2 regions of the Pseudoalteromonas sp. L21 genome follow, and region 1 is predicted to be linked to the other one. Evidence: predicted binding sites of a transcription regulator. Region 1 holds the regulator's gene; the other holds the start of a gene.
The links. The regulator NrdR, encoded in region 1, represses ribonucleotide reductase genes. The targets are predictions, from matches to a motif close to AAACACNANATNTNGTGTTT.
Positions count from the first base shown of each region.

Region 1 (4,430 bases):
TACAACTCACCCCGAGAAAGAAGTACACATAAGGGACAACTTCGTAAATTGGTTTGGCTAACATGTCTCGCTATCATCCTTGATACTAACTAATACTATAAGATTAGTTGGTGTAAGCGGAAATACAAGTGTCAGCGGCCGCTTTTTTAATTTAGTGACATTTTAAAAATATATGTAATATTTTAAATTTATAAATTTTTGTTATGTATCAATAAAAAAATATCATTATTAAAACACTGTGAAATAAATTCAATCCCTGTTTAAATATGTTCATCTTTACACGATAGGCAAAAGTGCGTTTTAAGCGTACAATATAGCCTTCAAAAAAACACCATACACGTTGCCTTAGGAGACCCCATGTTAGAACGTAGCATGAATATTTCGGATTTCGATCCAGAGTTATTTGCAGCCATCAATAAAGAGACGGCTCGTCAAGAAGAGCACATCGAACTGATCGCGTCTGAAAACTACTGTAGCCCACGCGTGCTTGAAGCACAGGGTTCTCAGCTAACGAACAAATATGCTGAAGGCTATCCAGGCAAACGTTACTATGGCGGTTGTGAGCACGTTGACGTTGTTGAGCAACTGGCTATTGACCGTGCAAACGAATTATTCGGTACTGACTACGCTAACGTTCAACCTCACGCAGGTTCACAAGCAAACGCAGCTGTTTTCCAAGCGCTTCTTCAGCCGCACGATACAGTACTAGGTATGAGCTTAGCTCATGGTGGCCACTTAACTCACGGCTCACACGTTAACTTTTCTGGTAAAACGTACAATGCAATTCAATACGGCCTAAATGAAGAGACAGGCGAAATTGATTATGCTCAAGTTGAAGCACTTGCATTAGAGCACAAGCCAAAAATGATCATCGCTGGTTTCTCTGCATACTCTGGCGTTGTTGATTGGGCTAAATTCCGTGAAATCGCTGACAAAGTAGGTGCATACTTATTCGTAGATATGGCTCACGTTGCTGGTCTTATCGCGGCAGGTGTATACCCAAGCCCAATCCCTCACGCACACGTTGTTACTACAACAACTCACAAAACATTAGCGGGTCCTCGTGGCGGTCTAATCGTTTCTGCATGTGGTGATGAAGAGATTTACAAAAAGCTAAACAGCGCTGTATTCCCTGGTGGTCAAGGTGGTCCTTTATGTCACATCATCGCTGCTAAAGCGGTTGCTTTCAAAGAAGCATTACAACCAGAGTTTAAAACGTACCAAGCACAAGTTGTTAAGAACGCTCAAGCTATGGTTGAAGTTCTTCAAGAGCGTGGCTACAAAGTTGTTTCTGGTAAAACAGACAACCACTTATTCCTTCTTGACCTAATCGATAAAGATATCACAGGTAAAGATGCTGACGCTGCACTAGGTAATGCAAACATCACAGTTAACAAAAACTCAGTACCAAACGACCCACGTTCACCGTTCGTAACGTCTGGTCTTCGTATTGGTTCTCCGGCTATTACTCGCCGTGGCTTCAAAGAAGCTGAGTCAAAAGAGCTTGCGGGCTGGATCTGTGACGTACTAGACAACATCAACGATGAGTCTGTACAAGCAGAAGTAAAAGAGAAAGTGAAAGCTATCTGTAAAAAATTACCAGTTTACGCTTAATTACTGGTTAAACCGTAATTAAGATAACAATAGCGTTGTTTTTTGCTATTATAAAGGCCGCTTACTAAGCGGCCTTTTTTTGTTTTTTATAAACGGAAGTTGAACCCTATGCATTGCCCTTTTTGCACCGCAAAAGATACCAAAGTAATTGATTCTCGACTTGTTGGCGGTGGTCACCAAGTGAGACGTCGACGTGAATGTAACGAATGCCATGAGCGCTTTACCACCTTTGAAGGCGCTGAGCTTGTGATGCCAAGAGTCATCAAGCAAGACGGTAGCCGCGAACCATTCAATGAAGACAAGTTACTCAATGGCTTGCATCGCGCTTTAGAGAAACGCCCTGTTAGCACTGAGCAGGTCGATGAAGTCGTTAACATCATTAAATCTCAACTTCGTGCCACGGGTGAACGTGAGATCTCTAGCCATTTAATTGGCGAGTGCATCATGGAGTCACTAAAGAAACTCGACAAAGTAGCCTATGTGCGCTTTGCATCGGTTTATCGTTCATTTGAAGATATTCGCGAGTTTGGTGAAGAAATCGCTCGTTTAGGTGATTAATCATGTCGTTTACAGAGCTTGATACAGCTTATATGGCGCGTGCCATTGAGCTTGCTAAACAAGGTCGTTTTACTACGACGCCAAACCCGAATGTTGGCTGTGTTTTGGTTAAAGATGGCGAAATAGTCGGTGAAGGGTTTCATCAATTAGCAGGGCAGGGCCATGCTGAAGTGAATGCCTTGGCTGTAGCTGGCGACAACGCGAAAGGCGCCACTGCCTATGTGACTTTAGAGCCTTGTAGTCATTATGGACGCACTCCACCTTGTGCCGAAGGTTTAAAAGCAGCGGGTGTTAGCAAGGTGATTGCCGCTATGGTCGACCCAAACCCTGCGGTGAGTGGTCGCGGCCTACAAATTTTAGCCGACGCCGGTATTAGCGTTGCATCTGGTTTACTTGAACAGCAAGCGCGCGATTTAAACAAAGGTTTTTTAAAGCGTATGGATTCAGGATTGCCATATGTGACTTGTAAAATGGCATGTAGTTTAGATGGTAAAACTGCGCTAAATAACGGCCAAAGTAAATGGATAACAGGCTCTAAAGCACGCCAAGACGTGCAAGCGTTTCGTGCCCAAAGTTGCGCGATACTCACTGGCGCAGATACGGTTTTGACCGATAATGCAAAACTGAATGTTCGTATTGAAGAGCTTCCATTTACCATGCCAACCTCGCTGCCTTTACGCCAGCCGACCCGAGTCATTATTGATTCACAAAATAGGTTAACGACTGAGCTTGCGTTATTCAGCATCGAGAGCCCGGTGATTATTTTTACCACGTCGCTTGATAATCAGCATCAATGGCCTCATTTCGTTAAGCACGAAGTGGTGCCAGCAGTTAACAATAAAGTTGATTTATCGGCCCTTTTGAAGCGCCTTGCTGAACTACAAGTTAATCATATTTGGCTCGAAGCGGGGGCGACCCTTGCTGGGGTGTTCGCAGAGCAAGATTTAATTGACGAATACATTGTTTATATTGCTCCTAAGTTAATAGGTGATATGGGCAAAAGCTTACTAAACTTTGCAGAAGTCACCATGATGAGTGATATCACTGAACTGACCTTTACTGATACAGTGATGATTGGTGACGACATCCGCTTAACAGCGACAAAAGCAAAGCAAGCCACAGACATTGAAAATAAAGAGTAGCACTATGTTTACTGGAATAATTGAAGCAACAGGTAAAATTGTTGAACTAACACAAAAACAAGGTGATCTAGCTATTCGTATCCAAAGCAATAATTTGGATATGAAAGACGTCAAGCTCGGTGACAGTATTGCCACCAACGGTGTGTGTTTAACGGTTGTCGCTAAACATAGCGATGGTTTTAGTGCTGACTTATCAAACGAAACAATCAACTTAACTGGATTTGCGCATTATAAAAAAGGTCAAACAGTTAACCTCGAAAAAGCCATGCAACCACTTTCTCGTTTAGGCGGGCACTTGGTATCAGGGCATGTTGATGGTATTGCGACGGTAGAAAGTATTAGCCCTAATGCTCGTGCAACAGAGTATTGGCTAAGTACCAACAGCGATTTAATGAAATACATTCCCTACAAAGGTTCGGTATGTATTGATGGTATTAGTTTAACGGTCAACGAAGTCGAGCAAAATCGCTTTAAGTTGATGATTGTTCCACATACCGCTGAGCAAACAACGATTGCAGAATTTCAGGTGGGTACTCAGGTGAACTTAGAAGTTGACCAGATTGCTCGCTATTTAGAGCGCCTAATAAAAGGGGCTGAACAACCTTCCCGTTCAGACATATCAATGAGCTTGCTAGCACAAGCTGGCTTTATTAAATAAGCACGGATAGGTCAAATTAATCATACTCTCATGGGCACATTATGAATTTACACAGCGCGCAAGAAATTATCGATGACATTAAAGCCGGTAAAATGGTTATTTTAATGGACGATGAAGACAGAGAAAATGAAGGCGATTTAATCATCGCAGCAGAACATATTAGTGCTGATGCCATCAACTTTATGGCAACACACGGCCGTGGTTTAATTTGTCTAACCATGACACAAGAGCGTTGTCAGCAGTTAGAATTACCACTTATGGTCAAAAACAACGGTGCTGCCTTTTCAACTAATTTCACTATGTCGATTGAAGCGGCTAAAGGCGTAACAACGGGTATTTCTGCGGCCGACCGCGCACGCACAGTGCAAGCGGCTATTGCTAAAGGTGCCGTGCCGAGCGATATTGTACAACCAGGGCATATTTTTCCAATTATGGCGCAGCCAGGTGGCGTGTTAACA
Region 1 covers NZ_JAKKCV010000006.1:19,073-23,502, reverse strand. Annotated here, with positions in the region: gene L3V41_RS16555 (hypothetical protein) at 1-64, opposite strand, end outside; gene glyA (serine hydroxymethyltransferase) at 358-1,614, shown strand; gene nrdR (transcriptional regulator NrdR) at 1,723-2,172, shown strand; gene ribD (bifunctional diaminohydroxyphosphoribosylaminopyrimidine deaminase/5-amino-6-(5-phosphoribosylamino)uracil reductase RibD) at 2,175-3,314, shown strand; gene L3V41_RS16535 (riboflavin synthase) at 3,319-3,972, shown strand; gene ribBA (bifunctional 3,4-dihydroxy-2-butanone-4-phosphate synthase/GTP cyclohydrolase II) at 4,014-4,430, shown strand, end outside.

Region 2 (4,430 bases), on a different contig from region 1:
CTCAATACCTTTTTTACCATTGATAATCGCCGCAGTCGGGAAATCTGGACCTGGGATATATTCAATAAGGTCAGCAATTGTCATATCAGGGTTTTGAATAAGCGCTAAACAACCATTGATAACTTCTGTTAAGTTATGAGGTGGAATGTTTGTCGCCATACCAACCGCGATACCCGAAGAACCGTTTACTAATAAGTTAGGTACTTTAGTAGGTAATACGTCAGGAATTTGCTCAGTACCGTCGTAGTTAGGTACGTAATCAACCGTTTCTTTTTCTAAGTCAGCTAATAATTCATGTGACATTTTCGCCATACGGACTTCCGTATAACGCATTGCTGCCGCAGAGTCACCATCAACAGAACCAAAGTTACCTTGGCCGTCAACTAGCATATAGCGTAATGAGAAAGGCTGCGCCATACGAACGATGGTGTCATATACCGCGCTGTCGCCATGTGGGTGGTACTTACCGATTACATCACCAACAACACGTGCTGATTTCTTGTAAGGTTTATTCCAATCATTATTGAGTTCGTTCATTGCGAATAAAACACGGCGGTGAACAGGCTTTAAGCCGTCACGTACGTCTGGCAATGCACGCCCTACGATTACACTCATCGCGTAATCAAGGTAGGAGTTTTTTAATTCATCTTCAATATTGACTGGCAGAATTTCATTGGCGAGATCAGTCATTTGATTTCACATTCCTTCAGTATTGACTCATAAAGAGGCAAAGCGCCGTCTTCAGAGCTTTAGTTATTATTTCCAGACCATGCTATCACAATTTATTTAGATTTACAGGCGCTAAATCTTTGCGATTTATTAATTTACCCCTATATAATGGCCTCAGATTGACGAGGAAGTTTTTTATGACCGAACATCAAAATGTAGATAATGCAGAAATTGCAAAGTTTGAAGCCATCGCAGAACGTTGGTGGGATCGCGACGGAGAGTTCAAACCTCTTCATGAAATAAATCCTCTTCGCTTGGATTTTGTTGCCTATAAAGTGGGCGGCTTATTTGATAAGGAAACCTTAGATGTTGGCTGTGGCGGCGGCATTTTAAGTGAAAGCATGGCACGTATGGGCGCAAAAGTGACTGGTATCGATATGGGTCAAGAGCCATTAACCGTTGCCAAACTACACAGTTTGGAAACCGGCGTGCCCGTTGATTATATTAAAGTACCCGCAGAAGAGTTTGCTGAAGAGCACCCTGCTCGCTTTGATGTGATCACTTGTATGGAAATGCTGGAGCATGTTCCAGATCCTGCTTCTATTATTCGTGCTGTAGCAGAACTTGCCAAACCGGGCGCCGATGTATTCTTTTCAACATTAAATAAAACCCCGAAAGCATACTTATTTGCCATTGTTGGCGCTGAAAAGCTTTTAAAAATGGTGCCCGAAGGTACTCATGACCACAAGAAGTTTATAAAACCTGCACAGCTTATTGCATGGGCAGAAGAGGCAGGCTTAAAAGTAAGAGCCAGTACAGGCCTTACCTATAATCCGTTCTCTAAGCAGTACAGCTTAAATGATGATGTCAGTGTTAATTACATTCTTCACTTTGAGAAACTGGTCTGATGAGTGGTGTACAAACACCCTCTATCGATTTTGATGCGTTTATCTTTGATTTAGATGGCACACTACTCGATACCGCAGATGACTTAGGTGGCGCATTAAACCGTGTCTTAGCTGATGCCAATGTGGCGCCTGTTGCTGAGCATGTTTATCGCCCCGCAGCTTCTAATGGTGCAAATGCATTATTAGAAGTAGGCTTTGGTGATAAATGGCCCGAACTTGAACAACTCGCCTTGCGCCAGCAGCTTCTTGACTACTACGCTGCAGATATTGCTGTGCACAGTAAATGCTTTAAGGGTATAGAGCAGCTCTTAGTTGCACTTGAACAAAAAGACATTAAATGGGGCATTATGACTAATAAACCAGGTTTTTTAACAGAACCGTTAGTCAAAGCAATCCCTTCTTTAAGTAATGCTATGGCTGTGGTGAGTGGAGATACACTAGACGTGGCGAAACCATCTCCAGATCCACTACTGCATACTGCTGAGATCCTCAATGTTGATCCCAGTCGTTGTTTATATATAGGGGATGCGGAGCGCGACATCCAAGCGGCAAAAGCAGCCAATATGTATAGTGCTACTGCTTTATGGGGCTATATACCTAGTGTTGATGCTGCTCTGGATTGGCAAGCTGATTTCAATTGGCATTCGCCTAGTGATGGATTTAACCATATATAGTGCTATATTTAAATTTAGATACTATATATTGTGATCGGTTTGAGTTTTGAGCATTCTTTGACGATAAAAAAAACAGTCAAAATTTATTTTCAAAAACGGTAAATTTTCTAGATCTTGAGTTGATTTTTACAAATTTCATCATCAATGAATGGTCAAAGGTTAATGCTCACTAACACAATGCGCTTATCCAGTAGTTATCCACAAATAGGGGCATTTCTGTCCCTTGCAAATGATCGCAGACCACACTATCTTGTGATCTGCAATTTAAAGAACACCAGATATTGTGGCTAAATGTTATTCAATTCACACAATCTAGTGTTTAATAATAAAAATTATACTGAAGAATAAGTTTTCACTAAAAATATAATTTCCCAAGGAATACAGGCAAGACTATGAACCAACAGCTATCTGTAAGCAAACGTGACGGCCGTAAAGAGTCACTTGATCTAGATAAGATCCACCGCGTGATCGCTTGGGCCGCCGAAGGTCTAAATAACGTGTCTGTCTCGCAAGTTGAATTAAAATCACATATTCAATTTTACGATGGAATTCGTACCGATGACATCCATGAAACTATCATCAAAGCGGCAGCTGATCAGATCTCTAAAGATACGCCTGACTACCAATATCTTGCTGCTCGATTAGCTGTATTCCATTTACGTAAAAAAGCGTACGGCCAATTTGAGCCACCACGCTTATACGATCACATCACGAAATTAGTTGAAGACAAACGTTATGATCAACACTTACTTGTTGATTATACCGAGCAAGAAATCGATGAGTTAGATTCTTATATTGATCACAACCGCGACTTAAACTTCAGCTATGCTGCTGTAAAACAGCTAGAAGGGAAATATTTGGTTCAAAACCGTGTTACTGGTGAAATTTACGAAAGTGCACAGTTTTTATACATCTTAGTTGCTGCAAGCTTATTCTCTGATTATCCAAAAGAAACGCGTCTTGACTACATCAAGCGCTTTTATGATGCAGTATCTACATTCAAGATTTCATTACCAACACCAATCATGGCCGGTGTGCGTACGCCTACGCGCCAGTTCAGCTCATGTGTACTTATCGAGTGTGGTGATAGCCTAGATTCTATTAATGCGACATCGTCTGCGATCGTTAAGTATGTTTCGCAACGTGCAGGGATTGGTATTAATGCGGGTCGCATTCGTGCGCTTGGCAGCCCTATTCGCAACGGTGAAGCGTACCACACAGGTTGTATCCCGTTTTATAAGCATTTTCAAACAGCAGTTAAAAGCTGTTCACAAGGTGGTGTACGCGGCGGCGCAGCAACCCTATTCTACCCATTATGGCACTTAGAAGTTGAAAACTTATTAGTTCTTAAGAACAACCGTGGTGTTGACGATAACCGTGTTCGTCACCTTGACTACGGTGTACAGTTCAACAAATTAATGTACAGCCGTTTAATTAAAGATGATTACATCACTTTATTTAGCCCATCAGATGTACCTGGTCTATATGACGCCTTCTTCGAAGATCAAGCGAAGTTTGATGAGCTATATGTTAAGTACGAGCAAGACGAGTCAATTCGCAAAAAACGTATTAAAGCGATTGAGTTATTCTCAATGTTTGCACAAGAGCGTGCAAGCACAGGTCGTATCTACTTACAAAATGTTGACCACTGTAATACACACAGCCCGTTCATTTCGACTGTGGCACCAATTCGTCAATCTAACCTATGTTTAGAAATTGCATTACCAACTAAGCCACTTAGCAATGTAATGGATGAAGAAGGTGAAATTGCACTGTGTACTTTGTCTGCGTTTAACTTAGGTGCAATTGAATCACTTGATGAATTAGAAGAGCTTGCTGAACTTGCAGTTCGTGCGCTTGATAACTTACTTGATTTCCAAGACTACCCTGTTCCAGCAGCTAAAAACGCGACTATGGGTCGTCGTACGTTAGGTATTGGTGTAATTAACTTTGCTTACTACTTAGCGAAAAATGGCAAGCGTTACTCAGACGGCAGTGCAAATGCGCTGACTCACAAAACATTTGAAGCAATTCAATATTACCTAATGAAAGCGTCAAATGAGTTAGCGAAAGAACGTGGTGCATGTCCAAAATTTAACGAGACTACGTATTCTCAAGGCATTATGCCAACAGATACTTACAAGCGTGACCTTGATCAGTTCTGTGAAGAGCCACTTCA
Region 2 covers NZ_JAKKCV010000004.1:356,655-361,084, forward strand. Annotated here, with positions in the region: gene gyrA (DNA topoisomerase (ATP-hydrolyzing) subunit A) at 1-690, opposite strand, end outside; gene ubiG (bifunctional 2-polyprenyl-6-hydroxyphenol methylase/3-demethylubiquinol 3-O-methyltransferase UbiG) at 867-1,577, shown strand; gene L3V41_RS13455 (HAD-IA family hydrolase) at 1,577-2,251, shown strand; gene nrdA (class 1a ribonucleoside-diphosphate reductase subunit alpha) at 2,644-4,430, shown strand, end outside.
Region 2: the regulator NrdR is predicted to act here: its motif matches at 2,521-2,540, upstream of nrdA (class 1a ribonucleoside-diphosphate reductase subunit alpha).